One region of the Agromyces archimandritae genome, then DNA from elsewhere that is predicted to be linked to it. Evidence: predicted binding sites of a transcription regulator. Region 1 holds the regulator's gene; the other holds the start of a gene.
What was found. The regulator LexA, encoded in region 1, represses DNA repair genes until DNA is damaged. The targets are predictions, from matches to a motif close to TCGAACANNTGTTCGA.
Positions count from the first base shown of each region.

Region 2: a site for LexA is predicted at 6,768-6,783, ahead of G127AT_RS10215 (DmpA family aminopeptidase). Genes of this name have one in related genera too.

Region 1 covers NZ_CP071696.1:380,867-392,747, forward strand. The annotation lists gene G127AT_RS01820 (ATP-dependent helicase) at 1-631, opposite strand, end outside; gene G127AT_RS01825 (SseB family protein) at 674-1,462, opposite strand; gene priA (bifunctional 1-(5-phosphoribosyl)-5-((5-phosphoribosylamino)methylideneamino)imidazole-4-carboxamide isomerase/phosphoribosylanthranilate isomerase PriA) at 1,446-2,192, opposite strand; gene hisH (imidazole glycerol phosphate synthase subunit HisH) at 2,294-2,926, opposite strand; gene hisB (imidazoleglycerol-phosphate dehydratase HisB) at 2,923-3,531, opposite strand; gene G127AT_RS01845 (histidinol-phosphate transaminase) at 3,557-4,636, opposite strand; gene G127AT_RS01850 (LysM peptidoglycan-binding domain-containing protein) at 4,690-5,061, opposite strand; gene lexA (transcriptional repressor LexA) at 5,337-6,026, shown strand; gene G127AT_RS01860 (alpha/beta fold hydrolase) at 6,077-6,871, opposite strand; gene metE (5-methyltetrahydropteroyltriglutamate--homocysteine S-methyltransferase) at 6,952-9,279, opposite strand; gene G127AT_RS01870 (methylenetetrahydrofolate reductase) at 9,276-10,262, opposite strand; gene hflX (GTPase HflX) at 10,511-11,881, opposite strand, start outside.
Region 2 covers NZ_CP071696.1:2,238,485-2,250,365, reverse strand. The annotation lists gene G127AT_RS10240 (anaerobic C4-dicarboxylate transporter family protein) at 1-1,267, opposite strand, end outside; gene G127AT_RS10235 (polyamine ABC transporter substrate-binding protein) at 1,417-2,604, shown strand; gene G127AT_RS10230 (XRE family transcriptional regulator) at 2,745-4,250, shown strand; gene G127AT_RS10225 (TetR/AcrR family transcriptional regulator) at 4,564-5,148, opposite strand; gene G127AT_RS10220 (APC family permease) at 5,157-6,656, opposite strand; gene G127AT_RS10215 (DmpA family aminopeptidase) at 6,801-8,000, shown strand; gene G127AT_RS10210 (aspartate aminotransferase family protein) at 8,030-9,412, shown strand; gene G127AT_RS10205 (acyl-CoA dehydrogenase family protein) at 9,443-10,624, opposite strand; gene G127AT_RS10200 (CaiB/BaiF CoA transferase family protein) at 10,621-11,811, opposite strand.

The DNA.
Region 1 (11,881 bases):
GGGCGGGCAGGCGTGCGTCGAGGCGTTCGAGGCTCACCGCGAGATGCGCGCCGCGTTTCGTGCCGGCGAGCGAGTGGATCTCGTCGACGATGACGGTCTCGACCGTGTCGAGGGTCTCGCGGGCGCGCGAGGTCAGCATGAGGAAGAGCGACTCGGGGGTCGTGATGAGGATCTCGGGTGGCCGGCTCACGAGCGCCCGGCGCTCGGCCGGGCCCGTGTCGCCCGTGCGGACGCCGACCGAGATCTCCGGCACCGGGGCTCCGAGCTCGCGGGCGGCCGCCGCGATGCCCTCGAGCGGACGCCGGAGGTTCCGCTCGACGTCGACGCCGAGGGCCTTCAGCGGGGAGAGGTAGAGCACGCGGACGCCCCGTCGCGGCTTCCCGGCGTTCTTCTCGGCGTGCTCGGCGCCCTGGGTGCGCTGGGCCTGCTCGGCGTGCTCGCTCGCCAGCCGGTCGATGGCCGAGAGGAAGGCCGCGAGGGTCTTGCCGGAGCCCGTCGGCGCGATCACGAGCGCATGTTCGCCGCGGCCGATCGCCGCCCACGCCTCGCGCTGCACGGGCGTCGGCGCCTCGAACGCCGAGGCGAACCAGTGCCGCGTCGACTCGGAGAATCCCTCGAACCCCTCCCCCATGCCTCCATTCAACCCGATGCGTGCGACACGCACACGGGCCGGCTATTCGGCGGCGGCCTGGACGAGCTTGACGGTCAGCGAATCGACCAGGGTCGCGATGGCGTCATCGGCCGCCCAGCGCTTGGCGAGACGGGCGAGGACGGCGTCGAGCTCCTCGCGGCCCAGGCCCGCGATCAGGCGGAGCCGGACGACGAGCTCCGGCCCCGCCAGCCGAGCGCCCGGATCGCCGGCGGCGAGCTCCACGTCGACCACGGCGAGCTCCGAGGCGATCGAACGCAAGAAGCCCTCGCGCACGGCCGGCTCCGCCCAGGCCGGCTTCCACGGCTTCTGCTGCGCCACGGCCCACACCGCCGGGCGCCTCAGCACGAACTCCGTCGGCGAACCCGGATCGAGCACGACGAGCTCGGTGCCGTCGTCGGCCGCGGCGAGCGCGACCCGAACCCCGTCGGCCGGGACGGGGCGGGCCGACCGGTTCCAGCGGCCCATGGCATCCACCGAGGCGAACACCGGCAGCACGCGCCGGCCGTCGGGGCCGTCGACCGTGACGATCGACAGCTCCTGGCTCTTGTCGACCGCGAGACCGCCGACGCCCGTCTCCGTGCCCCCGTCGCCGAGTTCGGCCATCAGCGGGATCAGCAGGCGCGCCTCGCGGAACGCGTCGACGACGGCATCCGCACCCGCCTCGCCCGCCCCGAAGCCCTCGAGCGCGAGTCTCAGCGCCTCGGGAGCGCGGCCGTCGTCGCCGGCGAACGGGTTCGCCTCGAACGCGCGGCCCGCCCACGGGCGGCCGGCGGAATCGGCGGTGTTGCCGTCGTTACTGGGATGCGACATCCAGCGCCTCGGGGAGGGTGAACGCTCCCGCGTACAGGGCCTTGCCGACGATCGCACCCTCGAGACCCGAGGGCACGAGTTCGCGCAGCGCCGCGATGTCGTCGAGGCTCGAGATGCCGCCGGAGGCGACCACGGGACGCTCGGTGCGTTCGGTGACGGCCCGCAGGAGATCCACGTTCGGGCCCTGGAGCGTTCCGTCCTTGGCGACGTCGGTGACGACGTAGCGGGCGGCCCCGGCATCCTCGAGACGGTCGAGCACCTCCCAGAGGTCGCCGCCGTCCTCCGTCCAGCCGCGCGCGGCCAGCGTCGTGCCGCGCACGTCGAGGCCGATCGCGATCGCCTCGCCGTACTGGGCGATGACGGACGCCGCCCATTCCGGGTTCTCGAGGGCCGCGGTGCCGAGGTTGATGCGCTTCGCACCGAGCTCGAGGGCCCGTTCGAGGGAACGGTCGTCGCGGATGCCGCCGGAGAGCTCGACGCTCACCCCGCGGACCTGGCGGATGACCCGCTTCAGGACTCCGGTGTTGCTGCCGCGGCCGAACGCCGCGTCCAGATCCACGAGGTGGATCCACTCCGCCCCCTGATCGGCCCACTCCTCGGCGGCCTGCACGGGGTCGCCGTAGCTCGTCTCGGTTCCGGCCTCGCCTTTCGTCAGGCGGACGGCCTTGCCGCCTGCGACGTCGACTGCCGGAAGCAGCACCAGTCGCGGCGAACTGCTGAACTCACTCATCACTGTCCTCGGGTCGTGGCCGTCGCATCCGACGACCGGCACAGTCACAGGATCCTACCCCCGAGCGCGCCCGATCCCCGATCCGGCGTCGCAACGCGGCGTCAGAACGTGCCGAGCCAGTTGCCGAGCAGGCGGATACCGGCACGATCCGACTTCTCCGGATGGAACTGCGTCGCCGAGAGCGGACCGTTCTCGACGGCGGCGAGGAAGGGGCCGCCGTAGTCGGCCCAGGTCAGCTTCGGGGCCGCAAGCGGCCCGTCGGCGTCGAGCTCCCACTCCTGCGCGGCATAGCTGTGCACGAAATAGAAGCGTTCGTCGCGGATGCCCGCGAACAGCCGGGAATCCTCGGGGGCGTCGACCGTGTTCCAGCCGATGTGCGGCAGGATCTCGGCCGGAAGCCCGCGTACCGTGCCCGGCCATTCGCCGAGCCCTTCGACCTCGGCCCCGCGCTCGACGCCGCGTGCGAAGAGCACCTGCATGCCGACGCAGATCCCGAGCACGGGCCGGCCGCCAGCCAGCCGCTTGTCGATGATCTCGCCGCCGCGGACGGCGTTCAGCTGTTCGACGACCGCGCTGAACGCGCCGACGCCGGGCACCAGCAGCCCGTCGGCCTCGAGGGCGGCGACGCGGTCGTCGGTGACCCGCACCGAGGCGCCGGCCGCCTCGAGCGCCTTGGCCGCCGAGTGGACGTTGCCCGAGCCGTAGTCGAGGACGACGACCTTCGGCGCGGTCACAGGCTGCCCTTCGTCGACGGGATGCCGGTGACGAGCGGATCTCGCGCCTTGGCCTGCCGGAAGGCGCGCGCGAAGGCCTTGAACTCGGCCTCGGCGATGTGGTGCGGGTCGCGGCCGCCGAGCACGGTGACATGCACAGTGAGGCCCGCGTTGAAGGCGATCGCCTCGAAGACGTGCCGCACCATCGAGCCCGTGAAGTGCCCCCCGACGAGGTGGAACTCGAAGCCGGCGGGCTCGCCCGTGTGCACGAGGTACGGCCGCCCCGAGATGTCGACGACGGCCTGTGCGAGCGCCTCGTCGAGCGGGACGAGGGCGTCACCGTAGCGGGAGATGCCGTGCTTGTCGCCGAGCGCCTCGCGGATCGCCTGCCCCAGGCAGATGCCCGTGTCCTCGACCGTGTGATGCACGTCGATGTCGGTGTCGCCGCTCGCGCGCACCCGGAGGTCGGTCAGCGAATGCTTCGCGAACGCCGTGAGCATGTGGTCGAAGAACGGGACCGTCGTGGCCACGTCGGCGACTCCGGTGCCGTCGAGGTCGAGTTCGAGCTCGATGCTCGACTCGCTCGTCTCGCGGACCACTCGGGCGGTGCGGTGTGCGCTCGTCATCCCTCGATTCTACGGGCGACGGGCATCACGCCCCCCCGATCGCGGCGAGCGCCTCGAGGAAGGCCGTCGTCTCGGCCTCGGTGCCGGCGCTGACGCGCATCGTGCCCGGCAGCCCGATGTCGCGGATCAGCACCCCGCGCTCCAGAAGCGCCCGGAACAGGGCTTGCGGGTCGTCGACCCCGCCGAAGAGCACGAAGTTCGACCCCGAACGGTAGGGGCGGTACCCGAGGCGGGCGAGTTCGACGCCGATGCGTTCGCGCTGCAGCCGGATCTCACCGACGGTCGCGAGCATCTCCGGCGCGTGCGCGAGGGCCCCCAGGGCTGCGGCCTGGGTGATCGCCGACAGGTGGTACGGCAGCCGCACGAGGCGGAGCGCGTCGGTGACGGCCGGATCGGCGGCGAGGTAGCCGACGCGGGCCCCGGCGAAGGCGAAGGCCTTGCTCATCGTGCGCGACACGATCAGGCGGGGGCGCCCGGGTAGCAGCGTCAGGGCGCTCGGTGTGCCGGGCTCGGCGAACTCGGCGTAGGCCTCGTCGACGACGACGATGCCGCGGGCCGCGTCGGCGACGGCCGTGATCGTCTCGATCGACAGGGGCGTGCCGGTCGGATTATTCGGCGAGCAGAGGAAGACGACGTCCGGGTCGTGCTCGCGGATCGCGGCGAGCGCCGTCTCGGGGCCGAGCTCGTAGTCCTCGTCGCGGGTCGCCTCGATCCACCGGGTGCCCGTGCCGTCGGCCAGGATGCGGTACATCGAGTACGTCGGGCCGAAGCCGAGGAGGGAACGGCCCGGGCCGCCGAAGGCCTGCAGGATCTGCTGGAGCACCTCGTTCGAGCCGTTCGCCGCCCAGATCTGCTCGGCCGACAGGCCGTGCCCGAGGTAGCCGGCGAGGGCCTCGCGCAGTTCGGTGAATTCGCGGTCGGGGTAACGGTTCAGGCCGATGACGGCGGCGGCCACGCGGGCGACGATGTCGTGCGCCACATCCTCGGGGATGGGATGCGTGTTCTCGTTGACGTTCAGCGCGACGGGCACGCGCTGCTGAGGGGCCCCGTAGGCGGACTTGCCGCGAAGATCGTCGCGGATCGGGAGGTCGTCGAGCTGGGTCACCTCCCCATGTTACGGCCCGCCTCGGCGGCGCCGGCTGCGGGCACCGCGGCCGCTCAGAGCCCGAGCGGGAGCGCCAGGAGCTGCCCGGCCTGCAGCACGACGTCGTCGAGGCCGTTCAGGCGGACGATCTCGTCGACCACGACCCGGGGGTCGGCATCGGGGGCTGCGGTTTCGGCGATGGCCCAGAGCGACGCACCGGGTTCGACCGTGACGTAGCGGACCTCGGGCGCCCCGCCCGGCACCTCGGCGATCGCACCGCCGGAGGCGATCATCCAGACGAAGGCGAGCGCGGCGAGCGGTGCCGCCGCGAGCCCCGTGAAGACCGCTCGACCGCGCCTGGTGAGCCTGAGCCTCGTGCGCGGCGCCGGATCCGGGCGCCGCGGCATGCGGGCGGATGCCGTGGCCGGGAATGCCATCGTGCTCATGCTCGTCTCCATTCCGCTTCGGGTTCCGAGTCGCATCGGGCCCTCGGCCGGGAGGACCCGATGCGAAACTCTGTACCGAAGATATCTTCGATTCGGTTTTCGATCAAGCACCCGCTCCCCGGCGTGTCTCCCCGGGGAATCGGGCAACACGCTCGAATGAATGTTTGCCGCGAGCCGCCTGTACGGATACAGTTTCGAATATCCGAATCCATGCAAGCGGATACCACCGACATCCGGCCGCCAGGCCTGAAGGGGCGAGCGACGTGACCACCGAGATCGACGAGGCGCAGAAGCCGGCGAAGGCACGGCGGCGGCGCTCGCTGACCCCCAAACAGCAGGCCATCCTCGCCGCCATCCAGGATTCGGTCGCCACCCGCGGCTACCCGCCGAGCATGCGCGAGATCGGCGACGCCGTCGGGCTCTCCTCGCTCTCGAGCGTGACCCACCAGCTCGGCCAGCTCGAACTCGCCGGCTACCTGCGCCGCGACCCGAACCGTCCGCGGGCGCTCGAGGTGCTCATCGAACTGCCCGGCCGGGAGCGCACGGCGCCCGACAGCGCCGCGCCCGCGGCCGTGCCGGCCCCCGTCGGCGACGCGACCATGGTGCCGCTCGTCGGCCGCATCGCCGCCGGCGTGCCGATCACCGCCGAGCAGCAGATCGAGGAGATCTTCCCCCTGCCGCGCCAGCTCGTCGGCAAGGGCGAACTGTTCATGCTGAAGGTCATCGGCGACTCGATGATCGACGCCGCCATCTGCGACGGCGACTGGGTCGTCGTCCGCCAGCAGCCGACCGCCGAGAACGGCGAGATCGTCGCCGCCATGCTCGACGGCGAGGCGACCGTGAAGGTCTTCCGCCAGCGCGACGGTCACACCTGGTTGCTGCCGCGCAACTCGGCGTTCGAGCCGATCATGGGCGACGAGGCCGAGGTGCTCGGCAAGGTCGTCGCGGTGCTCCGCACGGTCTGAAGCGGCCCCGCCCCCTCCCCGGCGGTTCGCGGGCGCCGGCGGTCCGAGCGTCAGTCGCGGATCGGCACCGTCGCTCGGATCGGCACCGTCGCGAGCGCCGGCTCGGGCTGCAGGGCGAGCGAAGCGACCCACGTTCGGATCGTCTCCATGAACCCGGCGTGATCATCGCGGAAGACGGTGTGGCCCGTGCCGGGCACCGTCGCGACCGTGAGGCCATCGGCGCGCATCTGCGCCGCGACCTTCTTCGTGATGAGCAGGCTCTTCTCGGCGAGCACCACCAGGCTCGGCATCGCCGGCTGCGACGGCGGCACGAGCGCCCGCGAATCGGCCAGGCCGAGGATCGTGCGCTTATCCCAGTCGCGGAGGGTCGCCAGCTCGATGTCGACGTCGTCCGCATGCCACTTCGGATTCATCCGGACCAGCGCCGAGCGCTTCGGCCGCGGCATGAGCGCGAAGGCGAGCTTCATGAGCCAGCCGTACGGGCCCTTCGGGAACGAGAACGCGGGGTCGATGTAGATCGCCGCACGCGGCGCGAGACGATCGGCGACGAGCGAGGCGACGAGCCCGCCGAGCGAATGCCCCATCACCACGTCCGGCGCCCCGGTCAACAGCGGCTCGACGGTCTCGACGACGTCATCGGCCCACGCCTTCGGCGAGTACCGGGCGGAACGTGCGCTCTTGCCGTGGCCGGCGAGATCCACCGCGATCACCCGCACGTCCTTGGCCACGAGCTCGGCGACCACACGGTGCCACGCACGCGAATCCGACATGATGCCGTGGATCAGAATCGCCGTGCGAGGCCCGTGCCCCGTCTCATGTACCGCTAGCTGCATGCCCACGACCATACGCGGCCGATCTGTGCGAGTGCCCGGCGACGCCCGGGAGGACGCACAACGGCATCCGCCCGGGCGAGGCGGGACGCGCCTCAGTCGGCCGCGGCGACGAGCCCGGCCCGCACCTGACGGGCGGCCTCGACGATGTGCTCCAGGCTCGCGACGGTCTCCTCGTAGCCGCGGGTCTTCAGCCCGCAGTCCGGGTTCACCCACAGCCGCTCGCGCGGAACACCGCCGGCGGCACGCTCGAGCAGGCCGCGCACCTCCTCGACGCTCGGCACGCGCGGCGAATGGATGTCGTACACCCCCGGCCCGATGCCGTGGTCGAAGCCGGAAGCGCTGATGTCGTCGACGACTTCCATGCGGCTGCGGGCCGCCTCGATCGACGTGACGTCGGCATCCAGGGCGCGGATCGCGTCGATGACCTGGCCGAACTCCGAGTAGCAGAGGTGCGTGTGCACCTGCGTGTCGGGGCCGGCACCGGCCGTCGCGAGACGGAACGCATCCACCGACCAGTCGAGGTAGGCGGGCTGGTCGGCACGCTTCAGCGGCAGCAGTTCGCGCAACGCCGGCTCGTCGACCTGGATGACGCGGATGCCGGCGGCCTGGAGGTCGGCGACCTCGTCGCGGAGAGCGAGGGCGACCTGCTTCGCCGTGTCGGCCAGCGGCTGGTCGTCGCGGACGAACGACCACGCGAGGATCGTCACCGGCCCCGTCAGCATGCCCTTGACGGGCTTGTCGGTGAGGGACTGCGCGAAACCCGACCAGGCGACCGTCATCGGCTCGGGCCGCGACACGTCGCCCCACAGGATCGACGGGCGCGTGCAGCGCGAACCGTAGGACTGCACCCAGCCGTGCTGCGTCACCGCGAAGCCGTCGAGCTGCTCGGCGAAGTACTGCACCATGTCGTTGCGCTCGGGCTCTCCGTGCACGAGGACGTCGAGGCCGAGCTCCTCCTGCAGGCGGATCACGCGCTCGATCTCCTCGCGCATGAGGGCCGTGTAGCCGGCCTCGTCGAGTTCGCCGCGGAGCAGCCGGGCGCGGGCGCGACGGATGTCGGCGGTCTGCGGGAAGGAGCCGATCGTCGTCGTCGGCAGCTCGGGCAGACCGAGCGACGCCTGTGCGGCCACGCGCGCGGCGTAGTCGATGCGGGCGGCATCCGCCGGCGTCAGGGCTGCGATGCGCTCGCGCACCTCCGGCACCCGCACCCCCGGTGCGGCCGCGCGGTCGGCGAGCGAGGCCGTCGCGGCGGCGAGCTCGGCGGCGACGGCAGCCTCGCCCTCGACGAGGCCCCGGGCCAGGGTCGCGACCTGTGCGACCTTCTGGTCGGCGAAGGCGAGCCAGGAGCGCAGCCGCTCGTCGAGTTCGGTCTCGTCGTCGACGTCGTGCGGAACGTGCAGGAGCGACGTCGAGGTCGACACGGCGACCTCGCCCGTGAGTCGGCCGACGGCGTCCAGCTGAGCGAAGGCCGCGGCCAGGTCGCCGCGCCAGATGTTGTGTCCGTCGATGACGCCCGCGACGAGGGTCTTCGCGGCGAGCGCGGCCTCGGTCGCCGGATCGAGCCCCTCCGGGAGGGTGCCGCGCACGAGGTCGAGGCCGATCGCTTCGACCGGTGTCGCCGCAAGCGCCGGCAGGGCATCGCCGAGGGATGCGTACGGGGCGGCGACGAAGATCGCCGGTCGGTCCTCGGCGGCGCCGAGCGCGTCGTAGGCCGCACCGATCGCCTGGAGGGTGCGTGCACGGTCGATGTCGATCGACTCGCTGACGAGCGCGGGCTCGTCGAGCTGGACCCATTCGGCGCCGGCTGCGGCCAGCTCGGCGAGGAGCTCCGCGTACACCGGCACGAGATCGGCCAGGCGATCGAGCGGCGTGAAGCCCTCCGGCGTCCCGTCCGCCGCCTTGGCCAGCAGCAGGAAGGTCACCGGGCCGACGATCACCGGCCGGGTGAGGAAGCCGGCATCCCGCGCCTCGACGAACTCGCGCACGATGCGTCGGCACGCCACGCGGAACGAGGTCTCCGGGCCGATCTCGGGCACGAGGTAGTGGTAGTTCGAGTCGAACCACTTCGTCATCTCGAGCGGGGCGACCTCGCCCTCGCCGCGTGCGATGCGGAACGCCGTCGCGAGGTCGATCTCGCCGTCGGCCGGCGCCTCGAAGCGCTCGGGCACGGCGCCCACGGCGAGCGCCGCATCGAGCACCTGGTCGTAGTACGAGAACGATTCGGGGATGGCCGAGTCGCCCCGGCCGAGGCCGGCGAGCCGCTCTCGGGTCGCGGCACGCAGCTCTGCCGCGCGGCGCTCGAGTTCGGCCTCGTCGATCGAGCCCGCCCAGAATGCCTCGACGGCCTTCTTGAGCTCGCGGCGGCGGCCGATGCGCGGGTACCCGAGGATCGTGCCCTTCGGGAAAGCTGGAGTGGTCATCGTCGGTTCCTGATCCTCTCGGTGGTGGCTGGTGCCGGGGCGAAGCGATCGATGCGCCGAAGCACCTCGAGCACCGCCTCGTGCCGGTTGTACGTGTACAGGTGGATGCCGGGGGCGCCGCCTGCGACGACGGCGCGGGCGAGATCGGCGGCCCAGGCGACGCCGAGCTCGAACTGCCCGGACGCATCCGGCTCGATCTCGAGATCGATCGACAGTTCGGCCGGCGGTTCGACGCCGGTCAGCTCGGCGAGCCGTCTGAGACGCGCGGGCGTGGTCGTGGGCATGATGCCCGGCAGGATCGGGATGCTCACCCCGCCCGCACGGGCTCGCTCGACGAAACCGAGGTACTCCTCGGGGCGCCAGAACAGCTGCGTGATCGCGAGCGTCGCCCCCGCGACCTCCTTGGCGAGCAGCGAGTCCACCTCGTCGCCGATCGTACGCGCGCGCGGATGCCCGCCCGGGAAGGCGGCGACCGCGACGCGCTCCGGCCGCGGCCGCGAGCGGATCACGCTCGCCCCCGGCATGCCCGGGATGAGCTGCTGGCCGAACGGCTCGCGCTCCTCCTGCACCCGGTGGATGAGCTGGACGAGCTCGGCGGCGCTGCCGAGGTCGCCGAGCACGACCTCGTCCTCAGGGGTGCCCTTCGGCGGGTCGCCGCGGAGCGCGAGGAAGCTCGTGACCCCGGCATCCAGGAACTGGCGGACGAGCCGGTTCGCATCCTCGTGAGAGGAGCCGACGCACGTCAGATGCGCCATCGGCTCGACCCGGGTGTTCGCGAGCATGTACCGCAGCACCGTCAAGGAGCGTTCTCGGGAAGTGCCGCCGGCGCCGAAGGTCACCGAGATGAACTCGGGATCCGCCTCGGCGAGACGGTCGATCGTCCGCCCGAGGGCGATCGCCGCCGCGTCGCTGCGCGGCGGATACAGTTCGAACGAGACGGGAACGTCCCGACAGTCGCTCCCCGGATCAGCGGACGCGGTCATGCACTGGCTCCTGCGACGGGCCCGGCGCAGGCACGGCATGCCGCGCTCCACACCAGGCCGGTGGAGGTCGCGGGCGGGTGCCGGGCTCGGCGGTCGCTCCTCGCGGGCGGCATCGGGCCGCTCGCTACGATCTCCTCCGAAGATACGACGGCCGAGACCGGAACTCCAGGAATGTGACTCGGCGTGACGCGGACCGGGCCTCGTCGGAACGGCTCGGCGCGCGGCCGGCTACGCCCCGAAGGGCCGCCTCAGCGCGCCGCCGGTGCCGCCTCGAACTCCGCGAGCTGCCCGGCCAGCTCCGGCGAAACCATCGCCCGCACCTGCGTGCCGTCCTCCAGGTATTCGAGGTGCAGCACGCGGCCCGCCTCGTGCAACGTCGAGACGACGTCGCCCCGGTCATACGGTACGAGCAGTTCGACCTCGACCGTCGGGTCGGGCAGCATCCGCCCGATCCGTTCGAGGATCTCGGCGACCCCCTCGCCCGTGCGCGCGCTCGCGAAGACCGCATCGGGCACGAGACCGGCCAGCACGAGGCGCTCGTCCGCGGAGACGAGATCGGACTTGTTGAAGACGACGAGCTCGGGGATGTCGCGTGCGCCGACCTCGCCGATGACATCGCGCACGGTCGCGATCTGGCTCGCCGGGTCGGGATGCGAGGCATCCACCACATGCACCACGAGGTCGGAGTCGGCGACCTCTTCGAGCGTCGACCGGAACGCCTCGACGAGCTGATGCGGCAGGTTCCGCACGAAGCCGACGGTGTCGGCGATCGTGTACACGCGGCCGTCGGCGGTGGTGTTGCGGCGCACCGTCGCATCCAGGGTCGCGAAGAGGGCGTTCTCGACGAGGACGCCTGCGCCCGTGATCCGGTTCAGCAGGCTCGACTTGCCCGCGTTGGTGTACCCGGCGATCGCGACCGAGGGCACCGCGTTGCGCTTGCGGTTGGCGCGCTTGGCCTCGCGGGCCGGTTTCATGCCGGCGATCTGCTTGCGCAGCTTCGCCATCCGCGAGTGGATGCGGCGGCGGTCGAGTTCGATCTTCGTCTCGCCGGGGCCGCGGGATCCCATGCCGGCGCCCGCGCCGCCGACCTGGCCGCCGGCCTGACGCGACATCGACTCGCCCCAGCCGCGCAGGCGGGGAAGCAGGTACTCGAGCTGGGCCAGTTCGACCTGCGCCTTGCCCTCGCGGCTCTTGGCGTGCTGGCTGAAGATGTCGAGGATGACCGCGGTGCGGTCGATGACCTTGACCTTCACGATGTCCTCGAGGGCTCGCCGCTGGCTCGGGGCGAGCTCGGAGTCGGCGATGACGGTGTCGGCGCCGAGCGAGGCCACGACGGCGGCGAGCTCCTCCGCCTTGCCGCGGCCGAGGTAGGTGCTGGGGTCGGGGTGCGGGCGGCGCTGCAGGAGGCCGTCGAGCACGCGTGCGCCGGCCGTCTCGGCGAGCGCGGAGAGCTCGCGGAGGGAGTTCTCGGCATCGTCGAGGGAGCCCTGCGGGTACACGCCGATGAGCACGACGTTCTCGAGCCGGAGCTGCCGGTATTCGACCTCGGTGACGTCTTCGAGCTCCGTCGACAGGCCGCTGACGCGGCGCAGCGCCTGGCGCTCCTCGCGGTCGAGCTG
Region 2 (11,881 bases), 1.6 Mb from region 1:
TGGGCACGATCATGTTCGTCGTCGCGGACTGGCTGGTCGTGAGGCCGCAGACGATGAAGAGGGCGACGGCCAGGAGCAGCGGCGCGTGCGTGATGAGGTCGCCGAGCGGGTCGATGATCGTCTCCTGGTTGCCGCCGATGAAGGTGTCGGCCATCCAGGCGATACCGAAGAGGGCGATCGCGGCGATGAAGCCGGAGGCCATGAGGGACTGGTCGAGGACCTTGGCGGGCTTGACCTTGCGCATGATCATGATGACGAGCGCGGCCGTGAACATCAGGATCTCGATGACGATCGACATGCTGATGGCCTCGGTCTCGCCGTCGTCGCCGGTGGGCACCTGCGGCCGGATCGAGGGGAACAGGCCGAGGGCGACGATCACGATGATCGCGGCGATGAAGACCCAGGCGGAGGATCGGCCGCCCTTCGGCACGGGCTGCTCGTGCGGAGCCGTGGCCTCCACGGTGGATGCCGGGGAGCCGCCCGATCCGCTGCTCGTATCGTTCCCGGCGTCCGTCGCCGTCGCACTGCCCGCGGCATCCGCCGACGACGAGCCGCCGACGCCCCCGCCCGCACCGCCCTCGGCGGCCAGCTTCGCACGGTACTTCGCGGCGAGCACGGGCGGCATCTCGACCTCGCCGGCTTCGACGCGCTTCAGGAACTTCGGGTCGTCGATGAGTTCCTTGCCGATGCGCTGCTGCACGAAGGAGGTGACGATGCACGCGACGATGGCGGCGGGCACGGTGATCATGAGGATGCGAGGCAGCGGGAACCCCTGCGGTTCGACGAGCACGAGGTAGGCGGCCATCGCGGCCGACACGGGGCTCGCGGTGATGCCGAGTCCGCTGGTCACGGTGGATGCCGCCAGCGAGCGTTCGGGCCGTTGCCCGTTGCGGTAGGCGGTCTCGTAGATGACCGGGATGAGCGCGAAGAAGATGTTCGAGGTGCCCGAGAGCGCGGTGAACGCGAAGGCGACGAGCGGGGCGACGTAGGTGAGGCGTTTCGGGTTGGCCCGGATGATCTTCGAGGCGATGCCGACGAGGTAGTCGATGCCGCCTGCGGCCTGCATCGCGGCGGATGCCGTGATGACCGCGATGATGATGAAGAACGCGTCGATGGGCAGATCGCCCGGTGCCAGGCCGAAGCCGAACACGAGCACGCCGGTGCCGACGACGCCCCAGAGGCCGAGGCCGATTCCGCCCATTCGAACGCCGAGCACGATGGCGCCGAGCACCACGCACGCTTGCACGATCGCGAGAAAGATCTCCATTCGCCCGCTCCCCCCGGAGGCGACGGCCGCTCCCCCCGAAGCGGCGCACGTGGGATGAGCATATCCCGATTCCTATGGGTCGGGCCAGCGTCGCCCCTCTTGCGCCCCGTGCGCGGGCGGCGGTTGAATGGCGCACGGGGGAGGTTGTCGTGCGGAGTCCTTGGGGTGCGGGCCGACCCGTGCGGGTGCTGGCCGGCGAGTCGGCGGCCGAGCGGATCGGGCGCGATCTCTCGCGCCGGCGCTTCCTCGGCATGGCGGCGGTCGCGGGGGCGACGGGGCTGTTGGCGGCCTGCACGCCGAGCGGCCGCGGCCCGAGTCCGGCGCCGTCGGGCACCGATCGGCGGATCGCCGGCGGCCTGTCGATCGGCACCTGGGGCGCCTACGACGCCCCCGAGGTGCTGGAGTCGTTCACGCAGACGTTCGGCCCGGCGGTGACGCTGGATTCCTACGGGTCGAACGAGGAGATGCTGGCCAAGCTCGACGCGGGCGCCGCCTACGATCTCGTGGTGCCGACGAGCACGTATCTGCCGCCCATGATCGCCCGGGGGCGCCTGCGGCGTCTCGACCGCGACCGCATCCCGAATCTCGCGAACGTCGACGCGGCATACCGCGGCATGCCGTGGGATCCGGACGACGAGTTCTCGGTCTGCAAGGCGTGGGGCACGACGGGCTTCCTGTACGACACGACGGTCATCCGCCGTGAGCTGTCGACGTGGGCGGACTTCCTCGATGCCGCCCAGCGCGAGGCGAGCGGGGCGACGACGATGCTGGATGCGAAGGAGGACGTCGCGGGCGCGTATTTCTGGGCGAACGGCATCGACTGGATGACGACGGACGAGGCCGAGCTCGCGGCCGCCGAGGACTTCCTGGTGAACACGCTCGCACCGCATCTGCAGGGGTTCGATTCGGCGCCGAGCGAGGCGCGGATCCCGGATGCCACGAGTGCGCTCGTGCAGGACTGGAACGGCGATGCGCGCTTCGGCATCCTCGCGAGCGATGAGCCGGAGCGGTGGCGCTGGGTGCTCGGAGCCCCGCGCACGGAGCTGTGGATGGACTGCTGGGCGATCCCGGCCGATGCGGCGAACCCGGACGCGGCGCACGCGTTCATCGACTGGGTGCTGGAGCCTCCGCATTCGCTCGCCGAGCTCGAGTTCACGGGCTATCACACGGGCACGGCCGGCGTCGAGCGTGCGGCCCGGGATGCCGGCGTGGAACTGCCGGAGATGATCTTCTTCTCCCCCGAGCAGCTCGAGACGATGGACGAGGGCGAGCTGACGGCGGCGCAGCCGCGCCTGGTGGAGATCCTCGACGCGGCGAAGGCGCGCGTCGGCGCCTGAGTGCGATTTTCGCAACACCCGCGGTTTTTTCCGGGTGTGGATGCCGGGATGCCGCGCGTACCGGCATCCACACCCCTGCTTCGCAGAACTTCTCTTGTTCTTCTGTTTGCCATCGACGCAGGCTCGTGTGAGCATGAACCATGGTCATCGTCGATTCGGGTCGAACGCTCACCGCATCCGCGCACCAGCCTGCGCAGGCCGAGGCCGACGGGCACGACGTCGATGCGCTCACCCTCGGCCGCCGCATCCGCGAACGCCGCACCGCACGCGGCATGACCCTCGGCCAGCTCGCCGCCGGCGTCGACCGGGCACCGAGCCAGATCTCGATGATCGAGAACGGCAAGCGCGAACCGCGCCTGTCGATGCTCCGCCAGATCGCCCTGACCCTCGGCACGAGCGCCGACGAACTCCTCGAAGAAGAGCCGCCCTCCGAGCGGGCCGCGCTCGAGATCGCCGTCGAACGCGCCCAGCGCGGCCCCGTCTTCGAAGCGCTCGGGCTGCCGCGCTTCCGCATCGGCAAGGGCCTCAGCGACCAGACCCTGCAGACCCTGCTCGCCCTGCACAACGAGATCGACCGCCTGCACCGCGAGCGGGCCGCCACGCCCGAGGAGGCCCGGCGGGCCAACGCCGAACTCCGCGACGAGATGCGCGCCCGCGACAACCACTTCCCCGAACTCGAGGCCGAGGCCGCCGAACTCCTGGCCGCCGTCGGCCACTCCGGCGGGCCCGTCTCCCACCAGCTCGTCGGCGACATGGCCGCCCATCTCGGCTTCTCGCTGCACTACGTCGGCGACCTGCCGCACTCCACGAGATCCGTCACCGACAAACGCAACGGCCGCATCTACCTGCCGACGACGCACTCGCCCTCGCGCGACTCCCGCTCCCCCATCCTGCAGGCCCTCGCGAGCCAGGTGCTCGGCCACGAGGAGCCCGAGAGCTACGCCGAGTTCCTCCGCCAGCGCGTCGAGACCAACTACCTGACGGCGGCGATCCTGCTGCCCGAGGAGGCCACGGTCCGCTTCCTCACCGAGGCGAAGAACCTCCGGCGCATCTCGATGGAAGACCTCCGCGACGCCTACGCCGTCTCCTACGAGACCGCAGCGCACCGCTTCACGAACCTCGCCACCGCTCGCCTCGGCATCCCGGTGCACTTCATGAAGGTGCACGAGTCGGGCACGATCATCAAGGCGTACGAGAACGACCAGGTGCGCTTCCCGTCCGACGCGCTCGGTGCGATCGAGGGCACGACCGTGTGCCGCAACTGGACGGCGCGCACCGTCTTCGACGTCGAGGACCGCTTCAGCCCCTGGTACCAGTACACCGACACCCCCTCCGGTACCTTCTGGTGCACCTCCCGCATCGAGAAGGCGAAGGAGGGCGAGTACTCGGTGTCGGTCGGGGTGCCGTTCCAGCATGTGAAGTGGTTCCGGGGCCGCGAGACCGCGAATCGGGCGGTGTCGCGCTGCCCCGAGGAGTCGTGCTGCCGGCGGGCGCCGGGCGGACTCTCCGAGCGATGGGCGGATGCCGCATGGCCGGCCGCGCGCACCCCGACGAGCCTGTTGGCGGCACTGCCGACGGGCGGCTTCCCGGGCGTCGACGAGACCGAGGTGTACGAGTTCCTCGAGGCGCACGCCCCCGCCGAGTAACCGCGCGGGGCTGGTCTCGATACGGCCGCCAGCGGCCTACTCGACCGACGGAGGGGGGCTCGCTGGTCTCGATACGGCCGCCAGCGGCCTACTCGACCGACGGGCGGCGCCCCTCCGCCGGTCGAGGAGCGAGCGCAGCGAGCCCCCTTCCGCCGGTCGAGGAGCGAGCGCAGCGAGCCCCCTTCCGCCGGTCGAGGAGCGAGCGCAGCGAGCCCCCCTCCGCCGGTCGAGGAGCGAGCGCAGCGAGCGTCTCGAGACCCCCGCCGATCAACTACCCGAGGCACCGACCCAGACCGGCGGCTTCGCCCCGGTTTCAGCCGAGATCGCAGTCCAGGGCGAGTTCGGCGTAGCCGATCACGGCCCCGCGGCATTCGCCACGGTCGAGATCCACCCCGACGAGCGGGTAGAGATCGTATGCGTCCTCGAGCGCGACGATGTTCCGGGCGACCATGGACAGTTCCTGCCTCGGGCGGAAGGCACCGAGCGCGACCCCGATCTCGATCGTGGATCGGTACAGCATGACCTGACGTTCGACGATCGAACGGTGCAAGGGCTTGTAGCTGGGCTTCTCGCGCAAGAGCCCGATGCTCTCGTAGACGATCCTGAGATCGCCGCTGATCTCGTCCGGCACCCCGGCTTCGATGAGTGCGCGCAAGCGGGCGACCGGGTCGGGCTCGCGGAGGGTGATCGCCCGGCGACGCTCGTAGAACTCCTCCAGCACGCCTTCCACCGCGGCGAGCTGCAACTGTTCGAAGTTCTCGAAGTAGTACAACACGCTGCCGACGCTCATCTCGGCCTCCGCGGCGACCGCGCGCACGTTCGCCTGCGCGAGGCCCTGGTCACGGGCGACACGGCGCAGCGCCGCGACGAGTTCGCCGCGACGCTCCGTCCGTTTCACGCCCCGCGTCACTCGGCCCCCACGCGGGGCCCGGCCGCAGCCGCGTCGTCGAGGTTCTCGGCGAGCGCCGCATACCGTGCGGGATCGCGCCGTCTGATGACCATGCCCATGACGATACCGGCGATGAACAGCACGGGCGTGGGCGCGAGGAGCACCCAGTTGATCGGCCCCGTGAAGGTCGTGACGATCTCGAAGTTGAAGGCGATGAGCAGGAACCCGGTGATGAGGCCGGCGGCACCGAGCGCCGGGGCGACGAGCACGCGCCACGGGCTGTGCCCGCGGCGGTTCCGTGCGAAGAACCCGACGACGGCGACGGCGGCGACCCCCTGTGCGAAGACGAGCCCGGCGACCCCGGTCGCGTAGGTCCAGATCGCGAACTGGAGGAACGGGTCGGCGCCGAGGGCGAAGGCCACGAGGATGGCGACGAGCGCGAGCACGCTCATGACGGCGCTCGCCGCGTGCGGGGCCTTCGTCTTCGCATGCGTCCGGCCGAGGACGGCCGGCAGCAGCCGTTCCCGCCCGAGCGCGTAGAGGTAACGACTGGAGGCGTTGTGGAACGCGAGGACGCAGGCGAAGAAGCTCGTCACGATGAGCACCTGCATGACGACGGCAGCCCACGCGCCCAGGTACTCCTCGCCTGCGGCGAAGACCATCGTCTCGAAGGCGTCGGACCGGGCCATCTCGATGACGCCGTCGGCACCGAAGGCGACCGTCAGCATCCAGAACGTGAAGGCGTAGAAGACGCCGAGGAAGGCGATGGCGACGTACGTCGCGATGGGGATCGTGCGCTTCGGGCGCTTCGCCTCCTCGGCGTAGATCGCGGTGCCCTCGAACCCGAGGTATGCGCCGAACCCGACGACGAAGAGGCTTCCGGAGCCGGCGGCGAAGAAGATCTCCCGCGGGTCGAAGGGCGCCGCGCTGATCGGCTCTGGTCCGCCCTGACCGAGCACGGCGATCGCGAGCGCGAGCAGGATCACGACTTCGAGCGTGAGCAGGACCCCGAGCACCTTCGCCCCGACGTCGATCTTGCGGTACCCGAGGACGGCGACGAGTGCGGCCGCGATGAGCGACCAGACCACCCACGGCAGTTCGATGCCGAAGATCCCGCCGAAGGTGAGTTCGCCGAAGAAGCCGATGAAGCCGTAGAAGCAGACCGAGAGGATGGCGTAGGCGAAGATCGTGACGAAGGCCACGCCCGTGCCGGCGGGCTTGCCGATGCCGCGGGCGACGTAGGCGTAGAAGGCGCCCGTGTTGCGCACGTGCGTCGACATCGCCGTGAAGCCCGAGGCGAAGAGGATGAGCACGACCGCGCACACGAGCATCGCACCGGCCGCACCGATGCCGCCCATGCGCATCGAGGTCGGGGCGGCGCTCGCGACCACCGTCAGCGGGGCCGCGGCCGAGACGACGAAGAAGACGATGTCGCCGACGCCGAGCCGCCCGGCGGCGAGTGCGCCTCTTCGTGTGGATGGAGCTCGTTCGCCGCTGTTGACCGTCTGTTCGGACATCGTCGTCTCCTCCGCTCGGGGCCCGTCCGGTACGGGATCCTGGATTTGAACGCCCATTCAAGCCACAGGTAAGAATGCCTGTCAAGAGTGCTAAGTTGTGCCGCAGACGGTTTGAACGTCTGTTCAGCATTTTGAGGAGCGTCGATGACGACCACCGCACCCCGCGCGAGAGACCTCGGCATCCCCTTCGACGGGCGCGCCGGGCGCTGGAACGCGATCACCGACGTTCCGGGCGTCGAGGTCGGCTACGCGACGATCGCGTCCGGCGATCCGGCGGGCCCCGGCTCCGCGTCCGTCGCCCGTACGGGGGTCACGGCGATCCTCCCCCGAGGGAGGGACGGTATCGGCGTGCCCTGCGCGGCGGGGACCTTCTCGCTGAACGGGAACGGCGAGCTCACCGGGCGCACCTGGATCGACGAGTCCGGCGCGCTCACCCTGCCGATCGCCCTCACGAACTCGCATGCGGTCGGCGCCGTGCACCGCGGGGTCGACGAATGGGTGCATCGCACGCGCCCCGACCTTTCCGCGCAGTGGATGCTACCCGTCGTCGGCGAGACCTGGGACGGATACCTGAACGCGATCAACGCCGGCAACGTCCGGCCGGAGCACGCCGGCGCCGCGCTCGACGCCGCGCACGGCGGAGCGATTTCCGAGGGTTCCGTGGGCGGCGGCACCGGCATGACCTGCTACGGCTTCAAGGGAGGTTCGGGCACGGCGTCCCGCCTCGTCGAGGTCGGCGGTGAGCACTACACGGTCGGCGTGTTCCTGCAGGCGAACTTCGGCTCCCGCGACGAGCTGCGCATCGATGGGCGCCGCCTCGGCCGTTCCTCGGCTGCACCGAATCCCATGGAGACGACCGCCTGGCTCGAACGCGACGGGGAACGCGCCCGAGTCGCCGGGGGATCGGGCAGCGTGATCGTCGTCGTCGCAACGGATGCCCCCTTGCTGCCCGGTCAGTGCGCCGCGCTCGCGCGGCGCGTTCCCCTCGGCCTCGCCCGCACCGGGACCACCGCGAGCCATTTCTCCGGTGACATCTTCCTCGCCTTCTCGACCGCGAACCCCGGCGCTCTGACCTCGATGCTCGGCCACGAGCAGGGCCGCGGTCTCGAGACGCTCGCCTTCGTGCCATGGGGGCGGATCGATCCGTTCTTCGCCGCCGTCGTCGAGGCGGTCGAGGAGGCCACGGTCAACGCTCTCGTGGCCGCCCGTGACACGGTCGGCCGTGACGGGCACGTCGCCTTCGCCCTCCCGCATGACGAGGTGCGGTCCGCCTTCGCGGCACCGCCGCACCCGTCCCCCTCCGTGCCGACCACCGACCGCCAGACCGTGAAGGAGCACGAATGACCGATACGACGAGCGCACCGGCGCATGCCATGCCGTTCACGGCCCCGACAGGCACCCGGCATCCGCTGCCGGCGCCTGAGCTCGGGGCCGCAGTGCGCGCGGACGACCGCGCGCACGTCTTCCACTCCTGGAGCGCGCAGTCGCTCATCGACCCGCTGCCCGTCGCCGGCGGATCGGGCTCGACCTTCTGGGACTACGAGGGCAACGCCTATCTCGACTTCTCGAGCCAGCTCGTGAACCTGAACCTCGGCCACGGGCATCCGGACCTCGTCGAAGCCATCCGGCACCAGGCCGGACGACTGGCGACGATCCAGCCCTCGATGGCGTCCGACGTGCGCGGCGAGCTCGCGCGACGCATCGCAGAGGTCGCACCGGGTGATCTCGACCGGGTCTTCTTCACGAACGGCGGGGCCGACGCGAACGAATACGCGGTGCGGATGGCGCGCCTGGTCACGGGCCGGCGCAAGGTGCTCTCGGCGTACCGCAGCTACCACGGTGCGACGGCCACGGCGATCTCGCTCACGGGAGACCCGCGCCGTTGGGCGAACGAGCCCGGCGACGGCAGCGTCGCCCACTTCTTCGGCCCGTACCCGTATCGTTCCGCGTTCCACTCGTCCACCCCGGAAGAGGAGGCCGATCGTGCGCTCGCGCATCTCGAACAGGTCATCGTCCTCGAGGGCGCGGAGACGATCGCAGCGATCATCCTCGAGACGATCGTGGGCACGAACGGGGTTCTCGTGCCGCCGCCCGGATACCTCGCCGGCGTACGCGAGCTGTGCGACCGGTACGGCATCGTTTACATCGCCGACGAAGTCATGGTCGGGTTCGGCCGGGTCGGCGAGTGGTTCGCGGTGAACGGCTTCGGCGTCGTGCCCGATCTCGTGACCTTCGCGAAGGGCGTGAACTCGGGGTACGTCCCGCTCGGCGGGGTGATCATGTCCCCGTGGATCGCGGCGTATTTCGACGAGCGGCCGTTCCCCGGCGGGCTCACCTACTCCGGGCACCCGCTCGCCTGCGCGGCCGGCGTGGCGACGTTCGAGGTCTTCGAGCGGGACCGCATCCTCGAACACGTCCGCGACCTCGGCGAGCGCATCGTCGCCCCGCGTCTGGCCGCCGTCGCCGATGCGCATCCCTCGGTCGGCGAGGTCCGCGGGCGCGGCCTGTTCTGGGCGATCGAGCTCGTGCGGGATCAGGGCACGCACGAGCCGCTCGTCCCCTTCAACGCCTCCGGTGCCGATGCAGCGCCCGTCGCCGCAGTGGCCGCCGCCTGCAAACGCGCCGGGCTCTGGCCGTTCACGCATTTCAACCGGGTGCACGTGGCCCCGCCGCTCGTCATCGCGGAGGAGGAGCTCGCCCACGGCCTCGACATCATCGACGAGGCGCTCGATGTCGCCGACGCACACCTCGGCTGACGCGGCGCGGGGCCCCGGCCGCATCCGCCCTCAGAACGCGCCGAGGCCCGTCAGCTCGCGGCCGATGACGAGCTGGTGGATCTCGTCCGTGCCCTCGTAGGTGCGGACCGATTCGAGGTTGGCAGCGTGCCGCATCACCGGGAACGCGCTCGTGATGCCGTCGCCGGCCAGGATCGAGCGCGCCTGGTGGGCGATCTCGAGCGCCTCGCGCACCGCGTTCAGTTTGCCGACCGAGATCTGCGCCGGCGTGAGCGCCCCGCGCTCCTTCGCACGCCCGAGGTGCAGCGCGAGCAGGTACCCCTTCTCGAGTTCGACGGCCATATCGGCGAGCTTGGCCTGGGTGAGCTGGGCGGCGCCGATGGGGCGGCCGAACACCTCGCGTTCGCTCGCGCGGCCGACGGCGGCGTCGAAGCAGGATCTGGCCGCGCCCATCGCCCCCCACACGATCCCGAAGCGCGCCTCGTTCAGGCAGCCGAACGGGCCCGACAGGCCCGCCGCATCCGGCAGCATCGCCTCGGCCGGCAGACGCACGCCGTCCAGGCGCACATCGCACTGCACCGAGGCGCGCATCGAGAGCTTTCCGGTGATCGGCGTCGCCTCGAAGCCGGCCGTCGCGGTCGGCACGAGGAAGCCGCGCACCGCCCGGGCACCGGTGCCGAAGCCGTCCTCCTCGACCCGCGCCCACACCACGGCGACGTCGGCGAGCGAGGCGAGGCCGATCCACCGCTTGGCGCCGTCGATGACCCAGTCGCCGCCGTCGCGCCGGGCGACGGTCGTCATCGCGCCCGGGTCGCTGCCGCCCTGCGGTTCGGTGAGCGCGAAGCATCCGACGAGGGTGCCTGCGGCCATCCCGGGCAGCCACTGCTCCTTCTGCGCCTCCGTGCCGTATTCGGCGATCGCGCTCATCGCGAGCGAGCCCTGCACCGAGACGAAGGTGCGCCACCCCGAGTCGGCGGCCTCGATCTCGCTGCACACGAGCCCGTACGAGACGGCGCCGGCGCCGGCGCAGCCGTACCCGGTGAGGTGCATGCCGAGGAAGCCGGCCTCGCCGAGCGCGGGAACGAGTTCGCGGCGGAAGTGCGCGCGCTCCCAGTCGTCGTCGACGACGGGGGCGATGTGTTCGGCGGCGAAGGCGCGCGCCCGGTCGCGCCAGCCGCGTTCCTCCTCGCTGAGCAGGGCGTCGAGGTCGAAGATGCGGTCGAGCGCGGTCACGCGGGTTCCTTTCTCGGGTGCGGATGCCGTGGCGCGGCGTTCTCGGCCGCGCCGGCGCGCCCGTCGGGGGCGTCGCCCGGGCGCGCCCCGGCATCCGCCCATACCGCGCCGTCGTGCTCGCCGAGCCCGGGCGGCCCCTCCGTGTACGCGGCCGGCGTGCGGCCGAGGCCGACGGGGTTCGCGATCGAGGCGCCGCCGGGGGCGACGGGGTCGAGCCCCAGCCCTTCGGCGAACGCGACGGCCTCGGCGATGTCGTTGACGAGCCCGGCCGGAACGCCGGCGTCCGTGCACACCCCCACCCACTCGGCCGCCGGCCGCGTCGCGAAGGCGGCCTCGAGGAGGGGTTCGAGCTCGTCGCGTGCGGCGACGCGGGCCGGGTTCGTCGCATAGCGGGGGTCGTCGGCGAGCTCGGGTCGGCCGATGAGACGCGCGAGGGTGCGGAACTGGCGGTCGTTGCCGACGGCGAGCACGAGCTCCCGGTCGGCGGCGCGGAACACGGCATACGGCGCGATCGAGGGGTGCCGGTTGCCGAGTCGCGCCGGCGCCTGCCCGGTGGCCAGCGTCGAGGAGGCCTGGTTCACGAGGGCCGACAGCAGGCTCTGCAGCAGGTTCACCTCGACGTGCTGGCCGATGCCGCTTCGATCCCGCTCGCGGAGGGCGAGCAGGATGCCGCTCAGCGCGTTCTGCGCGGTGATGACGTCGACGAGGGCGACGCCGGCTTTCACCGGCTCGCCGCCCGGGTGCCCGGTGACCGACATGAGGCCGCCGACGGCCTGCACGAGCAGGTCGTAGCCGGGCATCCCGGCCCCGGCGCCGAATCCGGTGATCGAGCAGCTGATGATCGCGGGGTTCCCGGCGGCGAGCGAGGCGTGGTCGAGCCCGAAGCGGGCCATCACCCCCGGGCGGAAGTTCTCGACGACGACGTCGGCGGATGCCGCGAGCCGTCGCGCCCGGGCGAGCCCGGCCTCCGTCGTCAGGTCGAGCACGACGGATCGTTTGCCGCGGTTCACGGCGCCGAAGTAGGTGGATCGGCCCAGGGCATCCACCGGCGGACGCCATGCGCGCGTCTCGTCGCCGCCGGGCGGCTCGACCTTGATCACGTCGGCGCCGAAGTCGGCCATGAGCATCGTCGCGTAGGGGCCGGCGAGCACCCGCGAGAAGTCGGCGACGCGGATGCCCGCGAGCACTGCCTGCACCTCGGCCTCCTCGCCGTCGTCGCCGGTTGCCGCGAACAGCGCCACCGTGCACGGCCACCAT